Regions from separate parts of the Vibrio sp. QJM3NY_39 genome, predicted to be linked through region 2. Evidence: riboswitches for the same ligand, from Rfam matches in the RefSeq annotation. Region 2 holds a riboswitch; the other holds the start of a gene.
The links. Region 2 has a riboswitch for lysine ahead of AC3CHU_RS10475 (Na+/H+ antiporter NhaC family protein). Riboswitches for the same ligand answer to the same signal wherever they lie in the genome.
Positions count from the first base shown of each region.

Region 1: linked by a shared signal. The riboswitch ahead of lysC (lysine-sensitive aspartokinase 3) and the one ahead of AC3CHU_RS10475 (Na+/H+ antiporter NhaC family protein) in region 2 are both predicted to bind lysine.

Region 1 is NZ_CM173505.1:3,279,572-3,294,891, reverse strand. Features, by position in the region: rRNA gene AC3CHU_RS14565 (16S ribosomal RNA) at 1-448, shown strand, start outside; tRNA gene AC3CHU_RS14560 (tRNA-Ile) at 516-592, shown strand; tRNA gene AC3CHU_RS14555 (tRNA-Ala) at 614-689, shown strand; rRNA gene AC3CHU_RS14550 (23S ribosomal RNA) at 1,026-3,919, shown strand; rRNA gene rrf (5S ribosomal RNA) at 4,018-4,133, shown strand; tRNA gene AC3CHU_RS14540 (tRNA-Asp) at 4,201-4,277, shown strand; tRNA gene AC3CHU_RS14535 (tRNA-Trp) at 4,338-4,414, shown strand; gene AC3CHU_RS14530 (cation:proton antiporter) at 5,167-6,447, opposite strand; gene metH (methionine synthase) at 6,623-10,300, shown strand; gene lysC (lysine-sensitive aspartokinase 3) at 10,408-11,775, opposite strand; lysine riboswitch at 11,885-12,062, opposite strand; gene AC3CHU_RS14515 (pyridoxal-phosphate-dependent aminotransferase family protein) at 12,239-13,378, shown strand; gene AC3CHU_RS14510 (PglL family O-oligosaccharyltransferase) at 13,483-15,246, opposite strand.
Region 2 is NZ_CM173505.1:2,356,918-2,372,237, forward strand. Features, by position in the region: gene AC3CHU_RS10435 (hypothetical protein) at 1-2,266, opposite strand, end outside; gene AC3CHU_RS10440 (hypothetical protein) at 3,061-4,512, opposite strand; gene hisA (1-(5-phosphoribosyl)-5-[(5-phosphoribosylamino)methylideneamino]imidazole-4-carboxamide isomerase) at 4,728-5,465, opposite strand; gene hisH (imidazole glycerol phosphate synthase subunit HisH) at 5,509-6,123, opposite strand; gene hisB (bifunctional histidinol-phosphatase/imidazoleglycerol-phosphate dehydratase HisB) at 6,148-7,236, opposite strand; gene hisC (histidinol-phosphate transaminase) at 7,368-8,408, opposite strand; gene hisD (histidinol dehydrogenase) at 8,418-9,737, opposite strand; gene hisG (ATP phosphoribosyltransferase) at 9,737-10,633, opposite strand; His leader region at 10,687-10,822, opposite strand; gene AC3CHU_RS10475 (Na+/H+ antiporter NhaC family protein) at 11,012-12,604, opposite strand; lysine riboswitch at 12,717-12,894, opposite strand; gene AC3CHU_RS10480 (H-NS family histone-like protein) at 13,259-13,669, shown strand; gene AC3CHU_RS10485 (inosine/guanosine kinase) at 13,842-15,146, opposite strand; gene AC3CHU_RS10490 (hypothetical protein) at 15,249-15,320, opposite strand, start outside.

The sequences.
Region 1 (15,320 bases), 920 kb from region 2:
CGCAACGAGCGCAACCCTTATCCTTGTTTGCCAGCGAGTAATGTCGGGAACTCCAGGGAGACTGCCGGTGATAAACCGGAGGAAGGTGGGGACGACGTCAAGTCATCATGGCCCTTACGAGTAGGGCTACACACGTGCTACAATGGCGCATACAGAGGGCAGCAAGCTAGCGATAGTGAGCGAATCCCAAAAAGTGCGTCGTAGTCCGGATTGGAGTCTGCAACTCGACTCCATGAAGTCGGAATCGCTAGTAATCGTGAATCAGAATGTCACGGTGAATACGTTCCCGGGCCTTGTACACACCGCCCGTCACACCATGGGAGTGGGCTGCAAAAGAAGTGGGTAGTTTAACCTTTCGGGGAGGACGCTCACCACTTTGTGGTTCATGACTGGGGTGAAGTCGTAACAAGGTAGCCCTAGGGGAACCTGGGGCTGGATCACCTCCTTATACGAAGATACTTACAATGAGTGTCCACACAGATTGATTAGGTTTAGAAAGTAAAAGAGACGATATTGGGTCTGTAGCTCAGCTGGTTAGAGCGCTCGCCTGATAAGCGGGAGGTCGGTGGTTCGAGTCCACTCAGACCCACCAATATCGATGAGAAACAAAGATGGGGCTATAGCTCAGCTGGGAGAGCGCCTGCCTTGCACGCAGGAGGTCTGCGGTTCGATCCCGCATAGCTCCACCATCTTTAAGTGTTTTTATTTGAAAATATTTAGAAATGGTTCATTAGTTTGAATCAAGCTCTTTAACAATTTGGAAAGCTGACTGATTGATTACTTACGAGTAATTCAATCAAATTTAAAAGTTCTCAATGTTTATCTTTCATTAGATAAACACAACAAACACATTCAAGTGTCTTGTATTCGAATCAAACTTTAGTTTGATTCACAATTGAGTCCGGCAAACAGTCATCAAGAATTAACCCTTCTTGATGGCAACCAAAAACCTTGGTTAGTTGCCATACGCTTATTTGTCTTCACTTTTTAAAGTGAAAGCAAATAGAAACCCTTTCGGGTTGTATGGTTAAGTGACTAAGCGTACACGGTGGATGCCTTGGCAGTCAGAGGCGATGAAAGGCGTAATAACTTGCGATAAGCCCAGATTAGGTAGTAATAACCTTTTGAGTCTGGGATTCCTGAATGGGGAAACCCACGTGCATAAGCACGTATCCTGTTGTGAATACATAGCAACAGGAGGCAAACCGGGGGAACTGAAACATCTAAGTACCCCGAGGAAGAGAAATCAACCGAGATTCCGAAAGTAGCGGCGAGCGAAATTGGATTAGCCCTTAAGCTTTTAATGAGACAGACGAAGGCTCTGGAAAGTGCCGCAGTAAAGGGTGATAGCCCCGTAGTCGACATCTCATAATCAGTGAAAACGAGTAGGGCGGGACACGTGATATCCTGTCTGAATATGGGGGGACCATCCTCCAAGGCTAAATACTACTGACTGACCGATAGTGAACCAGTACCGTGAGGGAAAGGCGAAAAGAACCCCTGTGAGGGGAGTGAAATAGAACCTGAAACCGTGTACGTACAAGCAGTAGGAGCACCTTCGTGGTGTGACTGCGTACCTTTTGTATAATGGGTCAGCGACTTAATTTTAGTAGCAAGGTTAACCGTTTAGGGGAGCCGTAGGGAAACCGAGTCTTAACTGGGCGTACAGTTGCTAGGATTAGACCCGAAACCAGGTGATCTAGCCATGGGCAGGTTGAAGGTTGAGTAACATCAACTGGAGGACCGAACCGACTAATGTTGAAAAATTAGCGGATGACTTGTGGCTAGGGGTGAAAGGCCAATCAAACCTGGAGATAGCTGGTTCTCCCCGAAAGCTATTTAGGTAGCGCCTCGGACGAATACTACTGGGGGTAGAGCACTGTTAAGGCTAGGGGGTCATCCCGACTTACCAACCCTTTGCAAACTCCGAATACCAGTAAGTACTATCCGGGAGACACACGGCGGGTGCTAACGTCCGTCGTGGAGAGGGAAACAACCCAGACCGCCAGCTAAGGTCCCAAAGTATAGCTAAGTGGGAAACGATGTGGGAAGGCTCAGACAGCCAGGATGTTGGCTTAGAAGCAGCCATCATTTAAAGAAAGCGTAATAGCTCACTGGTCGAGTCGGCCTGCGCGGAAGATGTAACGGGGCTAAGCTATACACCGAAGCTGCGGCTACGTACCTTAGGGTATGTGGGGTAGGGGAGCGTTCTGTAAGCCGTTGAAGGTGTGCTGTAAGGCATGCTGGAGGTATCAGAAGTGCGAATGCTGACATGAGTAACGATAAAGGGAGTGAAAAACTCCCTCGCCGGAAGACCAAGGGTTCCTGTCCAACGTTAATCGGGGCAGGGTAAGTCGACTCCTAAGGCGAGGCCGAAAGGCGTAGTCGATGGGAAACGGGTTAATATTCCCGTACTTCTTACAATTGCGATGGGGGGACGGAGAAGGCTAGGTGGGCCTGGCGACGGTTGTCCAGGTTCAAGTACGTAGGCGGAAAGTTTAGGTAAATCCGGACTTTCATTAACGCTGAGATACGATGTCGAGCTACTACGGTAGTGAAGTCATTGATGCCATGCTTCCAGGAAAAGCCTCTAAGCTTCAGATTGTAAGGAATCGTACCCCAAACCGACACAGGTGGTCGGGTAGAGAATACCAAGGCGCTTGAGAGAACTCGGGTGAAGGAACTAGGCAAAATGGTACCGTAACTTCGGGAGAAGGTACGCTCTTATCAGTGAAGTCCCTTGCGGATGGAGCAGACGAGAGTCGCAGATACCAGGTGGCTGCAACTGTTTATTAAAAACACAGCACTGTGCAAAATCGTAAGATGACGTATACGGTGTGACGCCTGCCCGGTGCCGGAAGGTTAATTGATGGGGTTAGACTTCGGTCGAAGCTCTTGATCGAAGCCCCGGTAAACGGCGGCCGTAACTATAACGGTCCTAAGGTAGCGAAATTCCTTGTCGGGTAAGTTCCGACCTGCACGAATGGCGTAATGATGGCCACGCTGTCTCCACCCGAGACTCAGTGAAATTGAAATCGCTGTGAAGATGCAGTGTACCCGCGGCTAGACGGAAAGACCCCGTGAACCTTTACTACAGCTTGGCACTGAACATTGAACCTACATGTGTAGGATAGGTGGGAGACTATGAAACCGCGTCGCTAGATGTGGTGGAGTCGTCCTTGAAATACCACCCTTGTAGTTTTGATGTTCTAACGTTGGTCCCTGAATCGGGATTACGGACAGTGCCTGGTGGGTAGTTTGACTGGGGCGGTCTCCTCCCAAAGAGTAACGGAGGAGCACGAAGGTGGGCTAAACACGGTTGGACATCGTGTGGTTAGTGCAATGGCATAAGCCCGCTTGACTGCGAGAATGACAATTCGAGCAGGTGCGAAAGCAGGTCATAGTGATCCGGTGGTTCTGAATGGAAGGGCCATCGCTCAACGGATAAAAGGTACTCCGGGGATAACAGGCTGATACCGCCCAAGAGTTCATATCGACGGCGGTGTTTGGCACCTCGATGTCGGCTCATCACATCCTGGGGCTGAAGTCGGTCCCAAGGGTATGGCTGTTCGCCATTTAAAGTGGTACGCGAGCTGGGTTTAGAACGTCGTGAGACAGTTCGGTCCCTATCTGCCGTGGGCGTTGGAAAATTGAAAGGGGCTGCTCCTAGTACGAGAGGACCGGAGTGGACGAACCTCTGGTGTTCGGGTTGTCATGCCAATGGCATTGCCCGGTAGCTAAGTTCGGAATCGATAACCGCTGAAAGCATCTAAGCGGGAAGCGAGCCTTGAGATGAGTTTTCCCTGGCACTATAAGTGTCCTAAAGGGTTGTCGTAGACTACGACGTTGATAGGCAGGGTGTGTAAGTGCTGCGAGGCATTGAGCTAACCTGTACTAATTGCCCGTGAGGCTTAACCATACAACACCCAAGGGGTTTTGTGGACTCAGAAGTACCAGACCTTGAATGCGTTTGAAGAGAAATAACTTTTAGATAAGCTTTCCGAATTTTAAAATTTGCTTGGCGACCATAGCATTGTGGACCCACCTGATTCCATGCCGAACTCAGAAGTGAAACACAATAGCGCCGATGGTAGTGTGGGGTTTCCCCATGTGAGAGTAGGACATCGCCAGGCTTTAAATTAAATCTTTAGGTTGACCGACCTGGAGATATGGACGCTCACTTAGTGAGTTGACCACTGCGGAGTGGTAGTTCAGTTGGTTAGAATACCGGCCTGTCACGCCGGGGGTCGCGGGTTCGAGTCCCGTCCACTCCGCCACTTATTCGATAACCTCGCCTAGTGCGAGGTTTTTTCGAATCTGACGTAGTAAAAAGTTTTAGGGGTGTAGCTCCAATTGGCAGAGCAGCGGATTCCAAATCCGCGTGTTGGGAGTTCGAATCTCTCCACCCCTGCCATATACGAAGCCTCAGCAGAAATGCTGAGGCTTTTTTGCATCTGTTGCTTCTACGGAGCAATGTTGGGAGCTGGATCGCCAGCCCGGTCGACTCTCCGGAGTACCGGTTCAGTTCAGTCCTACCATATTTAAGGGTCTAAGCTGCGCGTCCCGGCAGAAATGCTGGAGCCTTTTTATGCCTGTCACCTTTAACGTAACGCTAGATATATTAAGTGTTCCTCTAGCTCCCTCTAATTAATCGAATCGCTTAATACCTAATAAGTACAACCTTGCCGTATTTGAAGACTTAGTCGAACACTAGAGCTTTCTGTTCAGCACTCATCTGGCTGCGTAGTTTCTGGTAGTGACTAAAGCTATTGCTGTTAGGCCTTGAGTCTCATTATTTTTTCCGGAAGGAATGCTTATACAACTGAAGTCTGTTCTAGTGGGTAGACTCGCTAGTGTTGTAGAAGAACCAGTTCTTTGCATGCTTCACTTCTAGCAAGATTTTTGTCTAAGATCGCTGTTTATCATGTCGTCTGTATCATGATTAAACATCCTTTGTAGTTATTTTGGTTCTGGCCAAATCTAGTGTTCAATCCACATTAAGGTTTCTGATTACACTAGTACTAGTGCATAAAATATCGAAGTAAGTTCTATTGTTCATGTATACCTTTCAACTAGATCTTGAGTGAGGGGAGCTGTGAATTTGACTTTTATCAGGTATAAAAAAGGCCACCTATATTAGGCAGCCTAGTTTAATATTTTGAGATGTTAATCTAACTCTTTCTCAGCTTGTTTCGCTTTCTCTATCATCGGAGTAATTGTTGAACCTTGAACTAAGATTGAGAACACAACAACAGCGTATGTCATGACGAGGATTATCTCTTTAACATCTATTGCCTTGTCTTCAATCACCCAGATACCTGAAGGGATTGAAAGTGCCATGGCTAGAGCTAGTCCACCACGCAACCCACCCCAAGTTAAGATCTTGATTGACCAAGGGTTGTAAGTTCTAAAGCGTTTGAATCCGATATAAGACAAGAAAACACTTAGGTAGCGTGCGCTTAGCACTAGAGGTACTGCGAACGCCATTAAGATCCAGTCTTCTTGGTGGAATTTGAATAACAACATCGACATACCGATCAATAAGAACAAGACGCCATTTAAGAATTCATCTATCAATTCCCAGAAGTGGTCTAGGTGATCCTCACTCTCTTTCGAGAATCCAATAAAGCGCGTCCAGTTACCAATCATGATACCTGATACCACCATTGCTAACGGTCCTGATACATGTAGGACTTCAGCAAAGGCATAACCAGCTGTCGGAATACCTATGGTTAATAGCAACTCCATCGAGTGGTCATCGGTGTTGCTGATTAGGTAATGGAATATTAAACCTAGAACAAAGCCATAGACGATACCACCGATAGCCTCTTGGACGAATAACATGGTCACGCTACCTACAGTCGGTGCTTCTGTACCGAACGCAATGGTAAATAGGGTAACGAAGATCACTAGGCCAAAACCATCGTTGAATAGAGATTCTCCCTCGATTTGAGTAGAGATTCGTCTGGGAGCGTCGAGCTTCTTCACTATAGCTAATACAGCGATTGGATCGGTTGGAGAGATTAGAGAACCAAAAAGTAAGCAATAAATTAGGTCAAATTGAATACCGATAAACTGACAGAATCCATACAGTACAAAGCCAATAAAGAATGTCGAAAACAGTGTAGCGCCAAGAGCGAGTACCGTTATTTCCCATTTCTGATCTTTTAGATTAGGTAACTTAATCCCCAAACCACCTGCAAAGAGTAAGAATCCCAGTATTCCTTTCAGGAGGAAATCTTCAAAGTTGATACTGGCAACGGTTTCTGAGGCGATGTCAGCCAATTGGAACCAATTGTTTTGTCCCGCAATGATAATTAATAGAGATAACATCATTGAGCCAGCTGTAATGGCGATGGTTGTCTGCATTTTACCAATTTTGGTATTCACGAAAGCAATAAGCATGGCAGCTGCGGACAAGAAGCATAAGGTGTAATAGACCGACATTGGGATCCCAACATGTAACAAAGTATGAATATGAATATGAATTTTCGTTGTCTCATGCTCAAATAGCAAACATTTTTTTGTCATGACTTGGTAATCAATTTCATCTTTTAGACGTCTAGACTCCTTTTTAATGTGTGGTAGGATGGAGAGATAATTAAAGGAATGAGGTTGTACCGTGGGAAGTAATGTAAGGCAAAAGATTGACGCTCTGTTGAAGCAACGAATTTTACTGATTGATGGTGGCATGGGTACCATGATTCAGGATTATAAATTGGAAGAGCAAGACTATCGTGGTGAGCGCTTTGCTGATTGGCATAGTGATTTAAAAGGTAACAACGACCTTTTGGTACTTACACAGCCTAAGCTTATCAAAGATATCCATATGGAATATTTGGAAGCCGGTGCTGATATCCTCGAGACCAATACCTTTAACTCTACAACCATCGCTATGGCCGACTACGATATGGAAAGCCTTAGCGAAGAAATTAACTTTACAGCTGCAAAATTAGCTCGTGAAGCGGCAGATGAATGGACGGCAAAGACCCCAGACAAACCCCGTTTCGTAGCGGGTGTGTTAGGTCCAACTAACCGAACGTGTTCTATCTCCCCAGACGTTAATGATCCGGGCTATCGTAATGTTAGCTTTGATGAGCTTGTTGAAGCTTACTCCGAATCGACACGAGCACTTATCAAAGGCGGCTCAGATCTTATTCTTATCGAGACTATCTTCGACACGTTAAATGCAAAAGCATGTTCTTTTGCGGTTGAATCTGTTTTTGAAGAGGTAGGCATCACGCTTCCTGTGATGATCTCCGGTACCATTACTGACGCTTCAGGTCGTACGCTTTCAGGGCAGACAACAGAAGCCTTCTACAACGCCCTTCGTCATGTTAAACCTATCTCATTTGGATTGAACTGTGCATTAGGCCCTGACGAACTGCGAGAGTACGTTGGTGAGATGTCTCGTATCTCTGAATGTAACGTTTCCGCTCACCCTAACGCGGGTTTACCTAATGCATTCGGTGAGTATGACCTTTCTCCTGAAGATATGGCTGAACACGTTAAGGAATGGGCCGAGAGTGGCTTCTTGAACCTAATTGGTGGTTGTTGCGGTACGACGCCAGAACATATACGTCACATGGCTGAGGCCGTTGAAGGCGTAACGCCACGTCAATTACCTGATTTGCCTGTGTCTTGCCGTTTATCTGGCTTAGAACCATTAACGATTGCCAAAGAATCTCTATTTGTGAACGTCGGTGAGCGTACTAACGTTACCGGTTCTGCTCGATTTAAGCGATTGATTAAAGAAGAGCTCTACGACGAAGCTTTGAGTGTTGCTCGAGAGCAAGTTGAGAACGGCGCTCAGATCATCGATATCAACATGGATGAAGGGATGCTAGACGCTGAGGCGTGTATGGTTAAATTCCTTAATCTATGCGCTTCTGAACCTGAGATCTCGAAAGTACCAGTCATGGTCGACTCTTCAAAATGGGAAGTTATCGAAGCGGGTCTGAAATGTATTCAGGGTAAAGGTATCGTTAACTCTATCTCATTGAAGGAAGGGAAAGAGAAGTTTGTCGAACAAGCTAAACTGGTTCGTCGTTATGGAGCTGCTGTCATTGTGATGGCGTTCGATGAATTAGGGCAGGCTGATACCCGAGAGCGTAAAGTCGAGATTTGTACTAATGCCTACAATATTCTTGTTGATGAAGTAGGTTTCCCGCCAGAAGATATTATTTTTGACCCAAACATTTTCGCAGTGGCTACTGGTATTGATGAGCATAACAACTATGCGGTCGACTTCATTGAAGCAGTAGGGGACATCAAACGCGATCTTCCGCATGCGATGATCTCGGGTGGTGTGTCGAATGTTTCATTCTCTTTCCGCGGTAATAACTACGTTCGTGAGGCTATTCACGCGGTATTCCTATACCACTGTTTTAAAAACGGTATGGATATGGGCATCGTAAATGCTGGGCAGTTAGAGATTTACGATAATGTGCCTGAGGATTTGCGTGAAGCCGTTGAAGATGTAGTTCTAAACCGCCGAGACGACTCAACAGAGCGATTACTCGATATCGCGACTGAATATCTAGAGCGTGCAGTTGGCAAAGTTGAAGATAAATCGGCGTTAGAGTGGCGCACCTGGCCAGTAGAAAAGCGCTTAGAGCACTCTTTGGTGAAAGGCATTACTGATTTCATCGTTGAAGATACCGAGGAAGCTCGTGTTAATGCCTCTCGCCCTATCGAGGTGATTGAAGGTCCATTAATGGATGGCATGAACGTAGTTGGTGACCTCTTTGGTGAAGGTAAGATGTTCCTTCCTCAAGTGGTGAAATCTGCCCGTGTTATGAAGCAGGCGGTAGCCCATCTAGAGCCATTTATTAATGCAACCAAAGACGTTGGTGCAACTAACGGAAAAATCTTACTGGCGACCGTAAAAGGCGATGTTCATGATATTGGTAAAAACATTGTTGGCGTTGTCTTGCAGTGTAATAACTACGAAATTATCGATCTGGGCGTGATGGTTTCATGTGAAAAAATCCTTAAGGTAGCTAAAGAAGAGAACGTCGATATCATTGGCCTTTCCGGGCTGATTACTCCTTCTCTTGATGAAATGGTACATGTTGCCAAAGAGATGGAGAGACAAGGCTTTAAGCTGCCTCTTCTTATTGGCGGAGCAACCACATCTAAAGCGCATACAGCCGTTAAGATTGAACAGAATTACTCTGAACCCGTGGTCTACGTAAACAATGCCTCACGTGCTGTTGGTGTGTGTACTTCTCTACTATCTAACGAACTGAAGCCTGCATTTGTGGAGAAGTTGGATATTGATTACGATCGCGTTCGCGATCAACACAACCGCAAAAAGCCGCGCACTAAGCCAGTCTCGCTAGAGAGAGCGCGTGCCAATAAAGTTGCTATCGATTGGAATGCGTATACTCCCCCTGCACCTGTTAAGCCGGGAGTACACATCTTCAAGGACTTTGATGTGGCTACTTTACGTCAGTACATCGACTGGACTCCGTTCTTTATGACATGGTCATTAGTTGGAAAGTACCCAGCAATTCTCAATCATGAAGAAGTGGGCGAGGAAGCGAAACGCTTATTCAAAGATGCGAATGATTTGTTGGATCGAGTGCAGAAAGAGAAGCTACTTGAAGCTCGCGGGATGTGTGCCATGTTCCCAGCAAACAGTGTTGGCGATGATATTGAAGTGTATACCGATGAATCGCGTACTGAAGTGTTAAAGGTTCTGCACAACCTTCGTCAACAAACCGAAAAGCCCAAAGGATTTAACTACTGTTTGTCAGATTACATTGCGCCAAAAGACAGTGGTAAAGCGGATTGGATTGGTGGTTTTGCAGTAACGGGTGGTATTGGTGAGCGAGAGCTGGCTGATGAATACAAAGCCAATGGTGATGACTACAACGCGATTATGATTCAGGCGGTTGCAGACCGATTGGCTGAAGCGTTCGCTGAATACTTGCATAAAGAAGTGAGAAAGGACATTTGGGGCTACTCACCTGATGAGAATTTGTCTAACGACGATTTGATTCGAGAGAAGTACCAAGGTATTCGTCCAGCCCCGGGTTATCCTGCTTGCCCAGAGCATACAGAGAAAGGCACGTTGTGGGAGTTGATGGACGTTGAAAAAGCAATCGACATGTCACTAACCACGAGCTACGCAATGTGGCCAGGTGCCTCAGTGTCTGGTATGTATTTCTCACATCCTGATGCCCGATACTTTGCGATTGCACAGATTCAACAGGATCAAGTGGATAGCTATGCCGACCGTAAAGGTTGGGATATGTTGGAAGCTGAGAAGTGGTTAGGTCCAAACATTAACTAGTTTGAATCTATGACGGGCTTTGATTCGTAAAAATAAGAGGGTTGCTTAAGAGCAACCCTTTTTGTATCTGTCGTTTGGTGATTTTAACTAATCGAGCAACCGTCGTTTTATTCAAACAGCTCTTGATGCAGTTTTTGAATCGCTAACTTGGAGACAGATTCATCAAGCAAGAAGCACAGGTTGTGTGGGCTCGCTCCGTAACAAATCATACGTAGGTTGAAGTCTTCAAGCGTGCCGAATACTTGCTTCGCATAGCCTTTGCTTTCACTCATGTTGTTGCCAATAAGAGCAACAAGGCATAGGTCGTGTTCAATATCCACAGAACACAGCTCTTCAAGCTCAATTCGAGCGGCTTCTGGTAACTGAGGAGCACCACCTGATGTATCTGTTTGATCGAGAGTGAGTGAGACACTGATCTCTGAGGTAGTGATAAGATCGACAGAGATCTTATGCTTAGCCAGGATCTCGAACACTTTTGCGAGGAAGCCATAAGCATGGAACATATTGGCGCTGCGTAGCGTAACCATGGTTTGGTTGCAGCGTAGGGCAAGCGCTCTGAACAGAGGGGAGCTTTCAACTTGCTGACGAATCCATGTGCCACCGAGCTCTGGTGCTTTTGATGAGCCGACAAATACCGGGATTTGATGGCGTAGTGCCGGGACTAGAGTCGAAGGGTGTAATATCTTCGCGCCAAAGTTTGCCATTTCCGATGCTTCGCTGAAGCTGATCTCTGGGATAGGAGATGCTTTCGATGCGATACGTGGATCCGTGGTGTAGATGCCCGGAACATCAGTCCAGATTTCTAAACCAATCGCTTGTACAGATTCTGCAATCAGTGCCGCTGAGTAATCACTACCACCACGACCTAACGTTGTGGTGTTACCTTCGCTATCGGCGCCGATAAAGCCTTGGGTAACGACAACTTGCTGTTGGCATAGTGGAATCAATTTCTGTTGAGCTAAGGCTGTAATATCTTTTAACAGTGGTTCAGCTTTGCCGAAGTCATCATTGGTGCGCATCACTTCTCTGATGTCAAAACGGACAGCGGGTGTGCCACGCTCGCGAATGATTTGAGCGAGGATATGCGTCGACATCAATTCGCCACATGCCACTAGGTGGTCAGTCAGCTTTGTGCTTACTTGGAACGACGCTGCTTCGGCCGCACTCGCAATGTCATCGAGAATGCAGTGCACATCTTTTTCAATGCTAATTGGGTCAGCTAGCTGATCAAGAATCGCGTTATGAATGTCAGTCAATTGCGTCAATAATTCCTGACGACGAGTTTTGTCTTGGACACCATTCGCTAGCTCAACCAGCAAGTTGGTGACGCCTGAGCACGCGCTGCTCACAACCAGTTTAGTATTTGAGTTATTTTCAATAATGGCAGCACAACGGCTCATTGCTTCAAAGTTGGCAACACTTGTTCCACCAAACTTAGCGACATTAAAAGAACCAGCTACATTAGATGCACTCACGATATATCTCCCACGACTTCCTAAAATAAAATTACGGTTGGGTAATCCAACGTCCGATGTTTTTCGAAGAGAGTATTTAGAGCAAAAAGAGAGGAATTATTAGAATAGTAACCTCAGAAGCTCTTCACCATATAGAAATGGCGACAGTTGCCGGGATTCAGCCCGCTCAACCGATAATAAAGGTCCTGCATCCTTTTATTATCTCGGCACTGCTCCCCCTTGATGCTTTGTATTGGAAATGCGGTTCCACAAAACATCTGCCTGGGCAGTGCTCCTCTTCTGCTAGATAGCCATTTCATTGAACGTGTTTGCGGTAACAATGTCAATCCGTAACTGGAGATATTTAAAAAATAATTTTAACAATTATGTGACACTGGTGTGACCTCAATACTTTTAGCTAATTGATGACGGTATCGATTTGCTTTAGGGTGGATTGTTCACAACATTAACGTAAGGGATGTACATGTCTAATTTAACACTCACTACTGCTATCGAGAGCTTTTATCCGCCACACCGAACGTTAATGGGGCCGGGGCCTTCAGACATTTCTCCTCAAGTATTACAGGCCTTGAGCCGTCCAACTATTGGTCACCTCGACCCGTTATTTATTGCGATGATGGATGAACTGAAACAACTTCTTAAGTATGCATTCCAAACTGAAAATGAATTTACGATTGCTGTTTCTGCGCCAGGCAGTGCAGGTATGGAAACCTGTTTTGTTAACTTGATTGAGCCCGGTGAGAAGGTAATTGTTTGTCGCAATGGCGTTTTTGGTGAACGTATGCGAGAGAATGTTGTGCGCTGTGGTGGTGAAGCGATCCTTGTAGATGATGAGTGGGGCAAGCCCGTTTCCGTTGAAAAGGTCGAAAAGGCATTGGCAGAAAACCCTGATGCAGTTGCTGTCGCATTTGTGCATGCAGAGACGTCTACTGGCGCGTTATCGGATGCTCAAGCGATTTCAGCAGTGGCTCGTCAGTTTGATGCATTGTCGATTGTTGATGCGGTGACATCACTAGGTGGTGTGTCATTGTTGGTTGATGAATGGCAGCTCGATGCGGTGTATTCAGGTAGTCAAAAGTGTCTATCTTGCGTTCCTGGACTGTCTCCTGTCACTTTCTCTCAACGTGCGGTTGAGAAGATGAAGGCGCGTCAAGCTCCCGTACAAAGCTGGTTTTTGGATCAAAGTTTAGTATTAGGTTACTGGAGTGGAGAAGGTAAGCGTAGCTACCACCATACTGCACCTGTGAATAGCCTGTATGCTTTGCATGAGTCGTTGGTTTTATTGAAAAATGAAGGCCTGGATAATGCTTGGTCACGTCACCATGCGATGCACCAAGAGCTTAAAGAAGGCGTAGAAGCACTAGGATTAAAGTTTGTGGTTGATGAAGAGAGTCGTCTTCCGCAGCTCAATGCGCTTTATTTCCCTGAAGGAATCGATGAAGCCAAAATCAGAACACAACTTCTAGAAGAATATAACCTTGAAATTGGCGCGGGACTTGGTTCTTTGGCTGGCAAGGCTTGGCGTATTGGTTTAATGGGTTATGGCGCTCGAAAAGAGAATGTCGCTTTGTGCTTAAAAGCGTTGCAAGACGTTTTAAAATAGCGGCAATAAACTCAAGTTCAAAAGAAAAGCGCACGAGAGATCGTGCGCTTTTTTGTGTCTAGACTAAACGTCAATATGGTGAATTAACTCTAGATTCCTTGGCGTCATTTAGCAGAAGAAATATTATTTTCAGCTTCCGATATTTTCTTATATTGAACCTTGGAAAAGTCTCTATTTGGGAACAAGAAGCTCGCTTCACTACGAATTTGTTCTGCTTTACTGTGATCGCCCAATCCTTGATACGCAAGAATCAGGTTACTGTAGAAAGCAGGCCTTGGCTTACGTTTTATGATCTCTAACGACCAATCTATATAAGGTTGGATCAAGCTAGGATCAGCTTTGTAGAGGCCGATATTTAGATAGGTGCTGTATACGTCCCAATCATAGCGATCTTTCCAGACTACAGGGTTCGTTACCTGCTTAAGAATATCCGGGTTTCTGGGTTTAGAAAGTTCAAATTGAGTTAGGACATAATTGGTATGCAGCGCGCTCAACATATAGAAACTCACCAAGATCGGAACCACCAAGCTAGACACTCTAAACAGGGTTTTACTGACGATACTAAACGGCTGTTGATAGTGACGAGAAGCTCGTTGATCGACCCAGTAAATCAAGATGATGAGTGTTATCCAGTGAATCGCTGAGTGGTAAAAAGGGTACTCGAGCTGAGAATGTAAGAGTATCGGTATAAATAGTGCGAGCAGTGCTAGACGTGTTCCCTTCGCTGAGCTTGCTATACGTGACATGACTAAGAACGCAGCAAGCAAGATCCCGATGATTGGTACTATTCCGCCCTCAACCCCCCAAAACAAGAACTCATTGTGTGGGTGATCCATTGAAGGAAGGCCGGGATGATAATTTGGGTTGAGTTGATGCTGGCGAGCTGTGTATAGCGTGTACTCGGATTCGAATTTCCCGTAGCCATACCCTGTAAATGGCTTTTCGATCATCATATCGAGTGCTTGTGGAAAGGTATAAGCTCGCGGGCTTTCTAAGTTAGCCCTTTTACTGGCGAGGCTATCCGTTGTACTGAGACTGATTACCGAAAAAGCGACCACGATACCGACTAGCACTGATGCGCACCATCCGTAGAAGCGTTTCTTGGTCGTGAATTTGTATAGATAAGGCAGAATGCAGACAAACCCAATGACGGCAGCCAACCATCCGGTACGTGATGCGATGATGATCAGCAAAGGTACGGTTAAGGTCGGGGTTAGGTATAGTAAGAACGACTCGCTAATTTTGTGATTATATTTAGCGGGCTGTCTCGCTAAAAGATACGCTGAAAGCACAAAACCAGTAGCTAAAAAGCTAGCCATAACATTCGGTTGTTGGAATATCCCATAAGGTCGATTAGCCGCAGTGTTGTAACCAAATAGATTGCCGGGTTCCAGTAAGAAATATTGCACGTAACCAAAGAGTGCTTGTATAACCACAGCAAGCACAATGAACCACAACATGCGTTGCTTGTGTTTATTGCTGAACTTAAATTGCTGAAGTACGACGAATAAAGCGAAGCCCGCCCACAATCCCAGTAGTCGACCAGATGCGGCTTGAGGAAAGGCGTTACTGTAGAGCGTGGGTAGCGTAAGTATCACGCAACTGATCAGCAAACCAACGGTTAACTTGGAATATTTGAGTACTCGGTTAGTCGCGAGTTGGTAGAAGCCAATTGCTAACGTAAAGCTAAGAGCTAACCAAGTGGTTGGGTTAAACGATAACGCAAGGCCTGAGCCTCCAGGATTCGGCATGAAAAAATGCATGGCTAACAAGAATACAACAGCTAAAGAAGCCAGAAATGCTTTATTGAGTGGTAGCTGAGTTACCTGATTTTCTAGTTGGGTACCGCTAGTGTGTATTGTTGCCATAAATCCCTAACCTTATAAAAACAGAGCTTGTTCCTTTTGAAACAAGCTCTGTTACTTTAACATTTTTCTGTCTG
Region 2 (15,320 bases):
TGCCACCAATTACGCGCTTCCGCCGTCTACTTCTAAACCCTGCTGCTTCAAGAATCGCTTTAACAGACTTTTGTACACCTGACGGGCTCATTTTCTCTGCAACTCGCAAATTCTGAACGAGAGATTCATTGATAATTTCAACGCTCGGCAGCATCTGTTTAAAAATATCCATAGCAATACTCTGATTGATCAAAACCTCTGAGTTACCAGGCTTTCCAACTATCGCTTTTTCAAACGCCTCACGTACTAAAGAATTTTCATTTTCAAAGAACCTGAATGCACTCTTTGAAAATTTATTACAGAAATCAATCTCAGCTTTGGTAATTTCTTTAATGCCAGTTTTTTGCTGATACTCATAACGCTTAACCTCAAAGTGCTCTTGTCTCGTCCTACCAACTTTCTTCTCAAGCCCCTTTATTTCGGCTTCTGTTTTATTCTCAGCTTCCAGTGTGCACTTAACTTCATTCTCTTTGTTTCCTTTAGCATTGCTTTTAGCACCTTCCTCTACGGCCTTCACCTCTTCTTCTGAAGCATTTAGAGAGGCGTGCTCAGCCATACAGAACTTTAGAGCCCTGAGAGTCTCAGTGAGAGTAATTGAAATATTGCTAGTAAGCAGCTCATGCTCTGTTTTGTATTCAGCAAGCATTCGATCAAATGCTGCATCTTCTGTGGTATCTGCTGTTTTTAGCAAGGCTACATGATCGACTGTTATTTTGTGCTTAGTACTAACACCAAATACGATCTCTGTAGCTGTCCTAAACCGTCTTGCAAACTGCACTGTGCTCGCAGGGTCAAGCACACCATTGGCAATTACAAACACTTTATTGGTGTAATGATAAGTTATGGAAAACCCTCGTCCTAAGGTCGGTGAACATAAAATAGCCCTATACTTTTTTTGAGCTAATATAGTGTTTGGATCGTCAAGAAATTCTTTCTGCTCCTTTCTACCGCTCGTTGCTGAGTTTAGAACCAGAAAGCCCGCTTCAAGTGCAGTTTCATCATTAAGGTCTAACCCTTTCAAGAAGTCATTTAACTCTCTTACCTGGTCAAACATTACCACTACATAGTCTCTACATCCTCGAATTAAGTTTGCTGCTTCCTGCATTACCATTGCTTTAGTGGCAACACTTGCAGTAATATCACTATAGTCCTGCTCAATGTTATAAATTTGGATATCAGGACGAATAGAAACTAGAAATTTAGCAGTCAGTGGCGAGATATCGGCGTCAGCAACAACCAGCCTCGGTGCCAATTTAATTACTCTCACTAATGCCCCAATAATTGACTTGCGCTCTGCCCTGCACATGCGTCGCTTAGATTTTTCACTATCATTACCTAACAAGATTCCTCGAATGCAAGATTCGATTTCATCAATTACAACCAGATCGCTACCAAGAACTTGGTCAAGAAAAATCTTTCGGTTCAGAGAATTGATGCACACAGCGAATGCATTTGGATTTGTAGCATCAATAATGTTCTGCCCCACCTCATAGCTGGTAAAGCCTGCACAAACATCTTCATGCGTTTTAGAATTCTTGCTAATAATTGCCTTTAGAGATGTGATAAATGACACTTTCTTGCCATTCTCTAAAGCTTCCTTGATGGCAGGGTCGATGTAGTCAACATTTTTACCTAAGCCAGTTTGAGCTTTCATTGCTGACGCCACCGCATTAGATGCTTCTTTAATGTTATTTATATTTAAAATATTATTAAATTTAGGCAAAAACAAATTGCCCTTCACCGTGTTCGCCAGCTTCCAATTTTTTCGGCTGATAACATCTTCAGTTACTGGTCGCGGCATACCTAGCTTAGTAAGAGTTTTAACCAGCTTTGCTTTACCCATTTTTACGTTGATTATCGACTGAATAATGGATACCAAAGCATTTCTGTAAATACTATCGCCAGTCAGTATAAGCATACGTGCATTCAAACTAAAAGTGTCTTTGAAACTGAAGCGTTCACGAGTTTCGAAACAAACAACATCGCTCTTGTAAGTGAAACGTTGTTCTTGAATAGCATCAGATAGCTTGTCTTTACTAACTGTAACGATAAGCTTAATTGATTTGTCATTTAAGTAGTAATCGAAAACATCAGGCATTGCACTCTCATTACTCACCTCAATGATTCTTGCTTGAGGATCTTGTTCTAGTATCCTCTTAGTAATCCGCTCTGGAGCTATTGCGATTTCTACCTTTTTAGATTCGCTAAAATCAATATTATGCGCTATGTGCGGGGCTGTATGCTTTGCCTTCTCTAATCCCTTCATGTGAACCTGTATTTTTAATTCTGTCCAATACAGATACAGTACTACGCAAATTTGTCGCAGTCAAAGTTATTTTTAAAATATTAATAATGAAGAAACTAGATATATTGAATCACAGCATAGATGGACGTTTGAACTCACAGAAATATGCAACTCACAACACCACGTGGTGAATTAGCACCTTGTGGAGTTGAGGCTTTTAGCCTCACATTGAAAATAGTCCACTGAGCTTCACTATCAGGCTAGAACCATAATCTAAGAATTTATAGGGTGTAATGACTGCATGCTGTAGATTTTACAGTCAGACTGGAGTCTTTGACCTTAGATTTTGGCGTTGAATTTGATGGTTGAGCAATTGCGTTCTTATTATTTTCTCCAATCATCCTGCTGCGCAGAAATGAGCCGAGCTTGTCCCTGTAAGATGCACATGTATAACAATACGAAATTGAGAAAGCCGTATATCTTTTACCAAAACTCACTATCCACTGACCAAGCATCCAACAACTCACTTTTTACTATTATGTATATATAAATAGTAAAAAGTGAGTATATCGAACAAAAAACAGCCAGCAATCATGCTAGGCAAATATCGAACTATTCGCAGCTTGCTGCGGCAGAGGTATCAAGACCTTAAGTAACATCTATTAATCAAAAGCACTGATTACTTCTAGATCAGAATCTACGCTTTCCTATAGAAGAAATATAGACCAGAAAGGTGTCTAGCTTGACTAGTGAGTCGTGGCTTTACTGTTTCAACGCAACAGAAAACAGCAAGTAACTAGAATCAATCATATTGCTTACTTGCTTTTCATCTCTTCAAATACACGTCCCTGAAGGCACCAGTGATCGATTATATCTTCAACCGTATCAAACTTGCAGTCATCCCTACTTAACTCCTCTTGAGCGTACATGATCAATTTAGAGTTAATCTGAACACCCAGCGTCTTAAGCTCATTTGCACGATCTCCATGGTACAAGATAAAATCTGCAACTCTCTGACTCTTCTTCCTTAAATTTTCCCTTTCAGGAAAGATATATCCACCTTGAACGGTATAATGGTTCTGCGTGTGGAATACGAGTCTCTTAATCGTCACCGAGTTAACGCCCACATACTCAGCAAAAGTCTGGTAAGCCTTTCGGAATATTCCTGCCGTATAACGCTGACCTGTATCTGCCAACTGAGTTAGCTTATCATTGTAATCCGTCGGGTTCGCTTTAAGGTGATTGCTTAAGCTAGCATTGGGAAAGACATACTTACATTCAAAGTTACGCGCTTTGAGTTCAAGCAACACATTCTGAGCTTGTCTATTCAGTGGAGCTTTATACATCCCCTCTGCATTTTTTAACTTCTCAGCGGCTTCCTCATCAGTCCACGTGATTTCTTTGCAGTCTTCCGATACCTGATGCCATTCAATACTCGCAGAGTCACCTGGACGCCACCCTGTAAATAAAAGCAACTCAAAAAAACAGGCGGCGACAAACATGCTTTGATTTTCTTTGTATACAAATTTTTTAGTGCCTCTGAAGCTCTTCATCTGATCGATTGCACTCAATAGATCAGGCAGATGAATGGTATCAATAGTTTCGGCTTTACGACCCGTATAACCATTGTTGAAAAACCACATTTTCTGTATCTTGAGAACGTCAACTGGATTTCGCTGCACGATTGGCATCTCATCTTCATCAAGATAAACAGCAGCAGCCATTCTGAAAAGAGCATCAACATGTCGCATCACTTTATCAGCGACTTTTCCTGTGTGGCGACGCTTTATGCTCTGATGCTCTTTTATAATATCGTCTTGCCTGATACCTAGAATATTTTTTTCTTTGAACGAGTCACTCATGGCGCTTAAAAAGCCATTAACAGATTTTAGGCTCGACTCTTTGAGATCTCGCTGTGAGACGTAATCAATATGAACAGATTTGATAGTAGCTGATAGATTCTGAGCGTAATAAGCAAGACGAGGGTCTTTGCCCTGCTCCATTAGATCATGGAATTCGGAGGCAATGTTGCGAGCTATATAAAGATGCATTTTTGAGGGATCACCGACTGGCGGTCTCAATACACTTCCGTTGCCACCTTTGATTCGCCCTTCGACAAAGTAAGCACCCTTTCCTTTAGGGGAAACTCGTAACATCAAGCCATTCGCTTTCTTGTTAGTGTCTTTAAATGTTCGGCTTCCAGCATCCTCCTTTTTTAGTTCATCCTGCACCCAGCTTTCGCTAAAATTGCATGCGATTTTTGGCATAAACATTCACTCCTGACCATGATTTTTTTCAACACATGTTCAACAGCCTGAACTTTTTTCATCAGATTTTCAACATTTCTTATAAATCACCATAAATATTCCGAGGCAACCCAAACTGGATTAACCTCAAAATATCCATAAAAATCAATATATTACCACGCTTTCACTTCATAATATCTATGAAGATTTATATTCGGCACAACCTGGCTATAGCATTATTCGCTTTGCCAACATGCAAATGCCTCCTCTGCTGTGAACTTGCCATCAAGCAGTGCGCGACCAACAATCACACCCGCAACGCCGCTGCCTTTCAGTGCTTCGATATCAGCTAGACTGCCAATGCCACCTGATGATTGGAATTGCACTTGTGGGTACTGCTTACAAAGATCAACATAGAGCTCTACGTTTGACCCTTCTAGCGTGCCATCACGTGAAATATCAGTACACAGAACGTGTTTAAGGCCAACCGTGAGGTAATCTTCAATTAGCGCTTCAATGGTCACGCCTGAATCTTCTTGCCAACCTGAAATCGCCACTTTACGTGTGCCGCTTTCGTCAATGTTGATGTCCAGAGCCAGCACGATTTTTTCCGCGCCGTACTTCTCCATCCAACCTTTAACCAACTCAGGTTGCTTAACTGCTGTAGAACCAACCACAACGCGCTGTGCGCCAGCTTCAAGTAGGTCGACCACATCTTGCTCGTTACGGACACCACCACCAATTTGGATATTGGCAGGCGTACTAGAAAGTAGCTTGGCGATGAGGTCAAGTTGACGAGCGGTTGTGTCTTTTGCACCCGTTAAGTCAACAAGGTGAAGCCAACCTGCGCCAGCTTGGTGATACAGATTGAACTGCTCTGCTGGATCGACTTTGTATTCTGTTACTTGCCCGTAGTCCCCTTGAAATAAGCGAACAACTTGGCCTTCAATTAAATCTAACGCGGGAATAATCATTTACATTCCTTATCTGGTAACGGTAGCCGCTGCCTAATCCTTATTACAATTCCAAGAAGTTCTGAATCAGCTTAGAGCCAGCTTTCGAAGATCGCTCTGGGTGGAATTGAACACCATAATAATTGCCACTTTGCACTGCCGCAGTGAACGGATTACCGTAATCACATTGTGCGATTGTGTAGTCACCCACTGGCATTGCGAAGCTATGTACAAAGTAGAAGTACTCGCCCTCTTCAATATCTTTGAATAGAGGGTGGTTAGGTGTCGCGGTTACTGTGTTCCAACCCATGTGTGGTAATGGCAAATCACCCGTTTCAAGTAAACGAACTTCGCCATCACACAATCCTAAGCATTCAACTAACTCGTCAGCTTTTTGGCCTTTCTCTTGAGACAGTTTGCCTAACAGCTGCATACCTAAACAGATACCCAGCAAAGGTTTCTCTACTTGTTTCACAAGACTAACAAGGTCACGCTCTTGCAAGTTTTTCATTGCCTCACTTGCTGTACCTACACCGGGTAGGAACAGCTTGTCCGCAGCTAGAACAACTTTTGGTTCTTTCGAAATTTCAACTGCGTAGCCCAGGCGTTCAATCGCAAACTTCACTGAGGAAACGTTGGCACAACCAGTATCAATAATAACAACTTTTTGATCTTTCATTGTTTTTCCTTGCTAACGTTAGCCTTACAGAACGCCTTTGCTGCTTGGTAATTCATTACCTTCAACTTTGATTGCTTGGCGAAGAGTACGACCAAACGCTTTAAACAGGCTCTCAATAATGTGGTGATCATTATTACCAGCTGAAGAAAGATGCAATGTACAAGCCAATGTATCGGTTAAAGAACGGAAGAAGTGAACCACCATCTCCGTAGAAAGGTCACCCACTTGCTCGCGGCTAAACTTAGCATCAAATTTTAGGTACGGACGACCAGATAGGTCTAGAGCACACTGAGCTAAGCACTCATCCATAGGCAGGCTGAAACCGAAACGGCCGATACCACGTTTATCGCCTAATGCATCTTTAAGTGCTTGGCCTAAAGCGAGAGCGGTGTCTTCGATTGTGTGGTGATCATCAATGTGTAGGTCGCCCTGCACAGTCAGGTTCATTTGGAAACCGCCGTGTGTCGCGATTTGATCAAGCATGTGATCGAAGAAACCCATGCCAGTATCGATCTTGTTGCCACCGGTTTCATCAAGGTTTACGGCTACCTTAATATCGGTTTCTTTGGTCGTACGAACCACTTCAGCAACACGGGCATTAACCGTTAAATCTTTAACGATCTGTGGCCAGTTGAGTGTGCCTTCCGTTTCTGCATCCGGGCCGTATTGGATACCACGAATTGCCATGTTCTCAGCAAGTTGAAGATCCGTCATTCGATCGCCAATGACAACAGAGTGTTGGAAGTCGACTTTGCCGCCTTGTAGGTATTCTTTAACCATACCCAGTTTAGGCTTACGGCAAGAGCAGTTGTCTTCGTCAAAGTGAGGGCAAATAAGCACATCGTCAAACTTAACGCCTTGAGACTCAAAGAACTCCATCATCATATTGTGTGGAGCATCGAACTCTTCTTGTGGGTAGCTATCTGTGCCTAGACCATCTTGGTTAGTCACCATCACTAAACGGTAACCCGCATCTTGCAATGCCAGTAGGCTAGGGATCACTAGCGGTTCGAATTTTAGTTTGTCTAAACGGTCTACTTGAAAGTCGACTGGCGGCTCAACAATTAAGGTGCCATCACGGTCTATAAAAAGTATTTTCTGTTGTTTACTCACTTGAACTTCCTTTTAATTTTAAATCTGCTGGCCTAGCTAAAATCAAACGCTAACCCAAAATATTGGTTTCATTTGCCAGTCTGTTTTTAATCAACTCAGACTGACAAATGTTATTAATGGTAAGCCTTTCGTTACTGAAAAAAGTTACGAATGAATCCAAGTGTCTTTTCGCACTCTTCGCGGTTACCAATACTAATACGAACACAGTCTTCAATTGGCGAATTACGCAAGATGATACCCGTGTCCCATGCCGCTTTGAACAACTCATCGCCGTTCGGGAATTTAACCAGCAAGTAGTTACCCCAACCATCAAATACCGTCACTTGAGGCATACCCAACAAACCTGCTTGCAAATACGCTCGGTTAGCACTTAAATCCAGAACTTGGAACTTCGCTCGCGCAAGCCCTTGTTCAGAAAGCGCTTGAACGGCAATGTCAGCAACTGGAATTGGAACCGGGTAAGGCGCAATCACTTTCAACAGTACATCGATAAGCGCTTTGTTTGCTAGCGTAAAGCCACAACGTAAACCCGCCAGAGCAAAAGCTTTCGACAAGGTGCGCAGAATCGCAAGGTTCGGGTATTGCTCAAGCAAGTCGACCGTTGACGCTTCTGGACAGAAATCGATATACGCTTCATCCATCACCACAATCGCTTTGTCTTGCGTCATTTCAAGCAGTTTGACGATGTCTTTGCGATCAACCAAGTTACCCGTTGGGTTGTTTGGGCTACAAACAAACACTACTTTCACGTTATCTAGTTGAGCTTCAATAGCAGGAAGATTCAATTGCCATTCAGCCGTTAAAGGCACAACCTTGCGCTCAACACCAATCGTCTCGGCACTGATAGCATACATACCGTAAGTCGGAGGGCAGTACAGAATCGAATCTTCGTTCGGCTCGCAGAAAGCTCGAATCAAAAGTTCGATACCTTCGTCAGCGCCACGAGTAGTCAGCGTTTGCTCTGATTTCACGCCTGCATATTGCGCGTAAGCATCAATCAACTCTTTCGGCTGGCATTCGCTGTAACGGTTTAGACGAGACAAGTTTAGGTTGTACTCGTTATCAAACGGAGACTCGTTAGCGTTTAGCCACACATCTCCGCTGCCACCAATGCGTCTTGCAGACAAATAAGGTGTAAGAGCCTGAACTTGTTTTCTTGCTAACTTTTCCATGCCCTACCCTTATTTCGCTTTATTTAACTGTTCAAATCGATTTAGTTTTTCAACTCGGATAGTCACAGCACGTTTGTGCGCATCCAAACCTTCGGCTTCCGCCATTGTGACTACCGTTGGCGCTAGGCCTTTCAAGCCATCAGCCGTTAACTCTTGTACCGTCATACGCTTAGAGAAATCAGCCAAACCTAAACTTGAATAGGTTTTGGTATAGCCGTAAGTAGGAAGAACATGATTTGTACCTGATGCGTAGTCACCTGCAGATTCTGGAGACCAGTCACCAAGGAAGATTGAACCGGCATTGTCTAACAACGGCAGCAATTCACGTGGGTTCTTGGTCTGAACAATCAAGTGCTCTGGACCGTAGAAGTTAGAAATCGCAATCGCTTGAGTGATCGATTCAGCAATGATGATTAGGCTTGAAGCCAATGCTTGCTGAGCGATGTTCGCACGAGACAGTTCTTTCAGTTGCTTCTGAACCGCATCGGTTACTTGGTCGGCAATAACTGGCGATGGTGTTACTAATACAACCTGTGAATCTGGGCCATGTTCAGCTTGGCTCAGTAGATCAGCAGCAATGAAGTCAGCATCCGCAGTTTCGTCTGCAATCACCATCACCTCCGATGGGCCTGCCGGCATATCAATCGCAGAACCACGGAAGTCGTTACTCACTTGGCGCTTAGCTTCCGTTACGTACGCATTACCAGGACCGAAAATTTTATCTACTTTAGAGACACTCTCCGTACCGTAAGCCATCGCCGCAACAGCTTGAGCACCACCTACATTGTAAACCTCATCGATTTTACAAAGATTAGCGACATACAAGATTTCATCCGCGATTGGCGGAGGTGAACAAAGCACTACCTTGCGGCAACCCGCGATTTGAGCGGGTACACCTAACATAAGAACCGTTGACGGAAGTGGCGCGCTGCCACCCGGAATATAAAGGCCAACAGTATTAATAGCGCGTGTCACTTGCTCACACACAACGCCTGGCTGTGTTTCAACCTTAATTGGCTGCGGCTTCTGAGCTTCGTGAAACTTAGCAATATTGCTATAAGCTTGCTCTAACGCTTGCTTCATTTCTGGTGTTAAACGAGCACATGCCTCTTCAATCTCAGTCGAGCTGACTCGAATGGATTCTGGAGTCACACGATCGAACTTTTCAGTCAGCTTTTTAAGTGCGGCATCGCCTTCATTTCGTACTTTTGCAATAACATCAGAAACAGTCGCTGTGATGTTTGCACCTTCAGTAATAGCTGGACGCTCTAGTACCGAGTCTTGCTGTGATTCACTTAAAGATTGCCAAACAACGGTTCTCATCGTCACTACCCCATCATTTTTTCGATTGGTAATACTAGAATCGAGCTTGCACCCAACTCCTTCAGCTGTTCCATAGTTTCCCAGAACAAGTTCTCAGTACTTACTAGGTGAACGGCAACTTTGTCTTTGTCTGTAGATAGAGGAAGAACAGTAGGATCTTCAGCTCCAGGTAATAGCGCTTTGATTTGCTCTAGCTGAGACGTTGGCGCGTGAAGCATGATGTACTTAGACTCTTTCGCTTGTTGAACACCCTGCATACGAGTCAGTAGTTTTTCAATCAATGCTATTTTGTCTGCATCAAATTCGCCAGTGCGTTGAATCAGAGTTGCTTTAGATTGGAAGATAACTTCCGTTTCTTTCAGGCCGTTCGCTTCTAGCGTAGCGCCTGTAGAAACCAAATCTGCGATAGCGTCAGCTAGACCTGCACGAGGAGCAACTTCAACCGAACCTGTTAGCATACAAGTGCTGAATTCAACACCCTGCTCGTCCATGTAGGCTTTAAGTAGTTGTGGGTAGGTTGTCGCAATACGTTTACCCGCAAGATCTTGTGGGCCGTTGTATTCTTCATCTTTGTTGATAGCGATAGAAAGGCGGCAACCACCGAAATCTAAGCGGCGTAGAGTGCTGAATTGCGATGGCTCGTTTAGAGCGATACGGTCTAGGCGAACTTCTTCTAGTTCATTCTCGCCAATGAAACCTAGGTCAACTACACCGTCCATGATAAGACCTGGGATGTCATCATCACGAACCAGTAACAAGTCGATTGGCATATTTAGTGAATGAACAACTAACTGCTCACCCATGATGTTAAATTTAACACCACATTTTTTAAGTAGATCTTGGCACTCTTTACTTAAGCGACCTTTCTTTTGAATTGCGATTCTTAGGCGTTGTGTCTGCATTGCTGTATCCCTGTGCAAATATTTGAATTTATTGATTATTTAAAAGTGCTAAAACTAAAAAACCCTCGGAAGACTTTGTCGTCCCGAGGGTTTAAATCTAAATTCTTTGACTTAACCTCCGGGAGAATTCTTGCTCCCGGGTATACGTAAATCTCCCCGAAAGACTAGATAGGGTGATGATGGTGATGAATGTTCATTACTAATTTACGCATACTTATCGGCTCTTAGGTTGTTTGCTGTCTTGTCTCCACACTAACTAAGCTGACACCCTTTTTCAACCATTTATTCGAACTTTTTTCACGAAATTTAAAATTAAATTAACGAGCACAAAAAAAGGGAGGCAAACGCCTCCCTTTTCATTATTCAATCAAGTGATGTTTAGCTTTTGCACGTCGACATTTTACAACGTGAGAAATAAGCCAATGCAAAACATACTGCCACAAACGTTAGAGACGCTGCGCCGAACGCGATGCCAGTTGATGATGTCATACCTAGAGTGATGAAGCCGATACACGATACGAACGCCACAGACAGCGCATAAGGAAGCTGAGTCGATACGTGGTCAATGTGGTTACAACGAGCACCGGTAGAAGACAGAATCGTTGTGTCTGAGATTGGAGAACAGTGGTCACCAAATACAGAACCCGCAAGAACCGCACTTAACATAGGCAGAATTAGCGCGATGTCAGAGGCTGCAGCCATGTCACCCGCGATAGGTAGCATGATACCGAACGTACCCCATGATGTACCTGTCGAGAACGCCATTAGGCCAGCAAGAAGGAACAAAATAACGGGTAGCCAGTGGTAATCAATGTTGCCCGTTGCTAGAGATGATAGGTACGAACCTGTTTTCATGTCACCGATGACAGAACCGATAGTCCAAGCGAACACAAGAATCAGGATAGCGCCAAACATAGAGCTAGCACCGATCCACATTGTTCTTGCGATATCAGACATTGGTAGCTTTTGCTTAAACACTGTCGCTAGCGCAACAAGCAGACCTAAAACACCACCGTAAACAAGAGACTTGCCTACATCTGTATTTTCGAACGCACCAAGCAGGTTAAATGCTTGACCGTCAGCAGTCAGCGCTTGGCCGCCTGTGTAAAGCATGGCAGCAACTGTTGCTACGATTAGCGATACGATTGGCATAACAAGATCAGAGACAGAACCGTTTTCGCTCTCTTGAATGTCTAGCTCTTCGTTTAGATCGTGCGCTTGCTTTTGATCGTTGTCGCCTTCAAAGCCACGGCCTTGAGAGGCTTCAATCTCATGTTCACGCATCTTACCAACGTCTAGACCGAACCATGCAACGGCAAATACCATTAATAGTGCGAACACAGCGTAGAAGTTCATTGGGATAAGACGAACGTAAGCACCCAGTGCAGAATACTCAGTCACACCGTGTGTCACTAAGATGCCACCAATAATAGTGATGATGTAAGCACCCCAACTAGAAGCCGGCATAATCACACACATTGGAGCAGCGGTAGAATCTAGAATATAAGCTAGCTTAGCGCGAGATACGTAGAAGCGGTCTGTTACAGGACGAGAGATAGCACCTACCGCTAAGCTGTTGAAGTAATCATCGACAAAGATGAATACGCCTAAGAAGGCAGCAAGTAGTTTTGAACCACGTTTGCTCTTCACACGAGACTGTGCCCACTCAGCGAATGCGCGAGTACCACCAGATAGTGTGAGTAATGCAGTTGTCATTCCGAGAATAATTAGGAATGCGATGATGCTCATGTTCCAAGTGTTAATGCCACCATCTTCGATGAAAACACCAGATGCTTTAGTGAACACGTAACTAGCTGCGTTACCTACTGAGTAGTCAGCAAGTAGAATCGCACCCATAACGATACCAACACCCAAGGAAACCAATACACGGCGGGTAACAATAGCTAGAGTCAATGCAACCAAAGGAGGAAGCAGCGATAAAGGCGATGTTGCAAAATCTATTAAATTCATGATCTTCAAAAACCAGTTTTTTATTTGGCTAGAGATCTACTGCAGACAAACTTGATACGGTTTATCAAGCTCATGTTGAACTAAGCGAAAGGGAAGTGAACACTTCACCCAACCCTACAGTAGCGCTCCATAGTTTAAAATTAAGACTATGGCAGTGTTGTACCTATTGAGCACAACCCCAGCAAATTGTTTAGATATACAATTTACTTCGGCAATTACACCTTTCATTCCCGTTCATTGGCATCACCCCAACGAAAACTACTTTTTATAATTGCGCCTCTACGTGCGATAACATTATTAACTGTGCAAACCAGAGTTTAACAACAAATTAACCAAAGCATCGCATCAGGTAGCCGCAATTGTACCCATCAAGAGCAACAATGCAACATATCATTCCGACAAAAATGTCTTTTTGTTAATGAACTAATCAATAAAAAAATAGTCTACATATAGCAATTACTCCACCAGTCACATATCGATTTTTAAGATAATCTTAATAATTATTATAAATTCATCAAAAGTGAGTCGTTTCTTTTTCAACTATTCATCTCACTTTTATATTTAAATAACCAATACAAGAAATACTATTTGTTTTATTCCTAGGCACTGTTTATTATTAGGAGGATTATTTAGTTTACCTTGATGGGAAATATCATGTCTGAATTAACAAAAACACTATTAAATATCCGCAGCCTTCGTGCGTTCTCACGTGAATTAACTCTTGAGCAACTTGAAGAAGCGCTAGACAAGCTGACTATTGTTGTACAAGAGCGTCAAGAGTCTGAAGCTGAAGAACGCGCTGCTAAAGCAGAACAAGAAGCTAAGCTTTCTGCTATTGCTGAACAAATTGCAAAAGACGGAATTGATGTTGCAGATCTTATTGCTGCACTTTCTGGTGAAGCAAAATCTAAAACAACTAAAGCTAAACGTGCTCCTCGCCCAGCGAAATACAAATACGTAGACGCAAACGGCGACGAGAAAACTTGGACAGGTCAAGGCCGTACGCCTTCAGCTATCCAAGAACAACTAGATGCTGGTAAATCTCTAGAAGAGTTTGCTCTTTAAGGCATCCTGTTTGCTAAGTGAATAATCAATAAAACACTAAGCAATAGAATTAATATTAAGTCGACTAAAGTATTATTTACGGCTTCAATATATTCAGAAACAAAAAAGGCTCCTTTCGGAGCCTTTTTTATATTTCACTATTAGAAATATAAATGAAAAAGATAAAAATATCTTATCTTTCCCAGTATGCTTCTTCTAGACTGTCTTCTCTTTCAGGAAGGCCGCGAGACAAGCGAGGAGAGTGCTGAACCAACACTTCATAACTTGCACGGTTTGAATATTTACAAACTTGTGAGAAAGATGAATACGTTAAAAATGCATGTTGGTGCTTGCTAGAATTCGGTACATTTTCTTTATGATATTTATTTGCTGCCATATCATGTAATAAAGCCGACAGCGCCGCATCCCCTGCACCATTGGTATTCTTGATCTTTTCTGGACCACCCATGTAAGGCGCGATATGCGAATAGATTTTCGTTGGGTTGTCACATAACTCTTTATGTGCAGGACGGCTAAACTCATAGCGGTTAAATTCTGCAATCGAGCCTGGTAACAACGGCAATGAAGTTTCACGCTTCACCGCGTCTTCAGTATAACCCGCCATGAATAAGCCAACAGGGCCTGCTGTACACAGAACCAAGTCTACCCACTCTAATGCTTTGTCTGAAGCAGCAAGAGGATCGCTTTCACCTGTTAAGGCTTCTGCTTCGTCTTCATTCATTGCAACAACGGTTACGTGCTGTTCAAGGAAATCTTTCCAAAACTCTGGATCATCTTGAATAACGAATTTAGTACCAAGTGTTAAAACAACAGGCACATCGTATTTCTTCGCGTATTCGATCGCTTTCATTGTTGCTTCAGGCATAGGGTCACCTGGTTTACAACGAACTAAATACGCCGTTAATACTAAAGCAGAAGCACTTTTGAAAATTTTCTCAGGGATGCTTTCTGGTTTTAATTGGTTCATTTGTCCTTCGCTAATTGCGAAAGTACGTTCACCATCTTCTGTAATTAATGCAAAGCAGCGACCAATTGCGCCATCTACCCCTTGTAAATGGTTCAGATCCATTCTGCTTGATGTATTACATAAATAGCGGTAACCGTAACTACCAATTTTAATATCTTGGCTCATTACACCCAATAGCGTTGAACGGTCATCCGCAAGTACTGAATAGTTGTGCAATGTATTACCAATAGTGCCACCAGCGTATTCATTGGTGATCAGGCACTGTTCTTTTAATTCTTGATACAAGGATTCAGCAGCTTCATCACCAATAACCAGTGAGTGTCCCTTACTTAGCCCGTATTTTTCGATTAGCTCAGAACTCACTTTCGCTTCAATATCCACCAAAGTTTGGTCAATACCGATAATATGAGTACGTGACATTCTTTTGCTAGTTTGAGCTTGGCTTACTAAAGGATCACGAGCGTGAACCGGAAAATAGTGCTTTGATTTACGTTGTCCAGGGAATTTCATAAGGCTAGTCTAAGTCAAGGGGAAATAGGTGGCGGATTCTACCGCGCTATATTTAACGCGGCAATCTTTCAAACTATAGCAAACGTTTGCTAGGCTATTTTTTTATTCGCCTTCCATAAAGCTTAAGTCAGGTAGCATACCCAAATGCTCGGCGTAACGTTTTTGATTAAACTC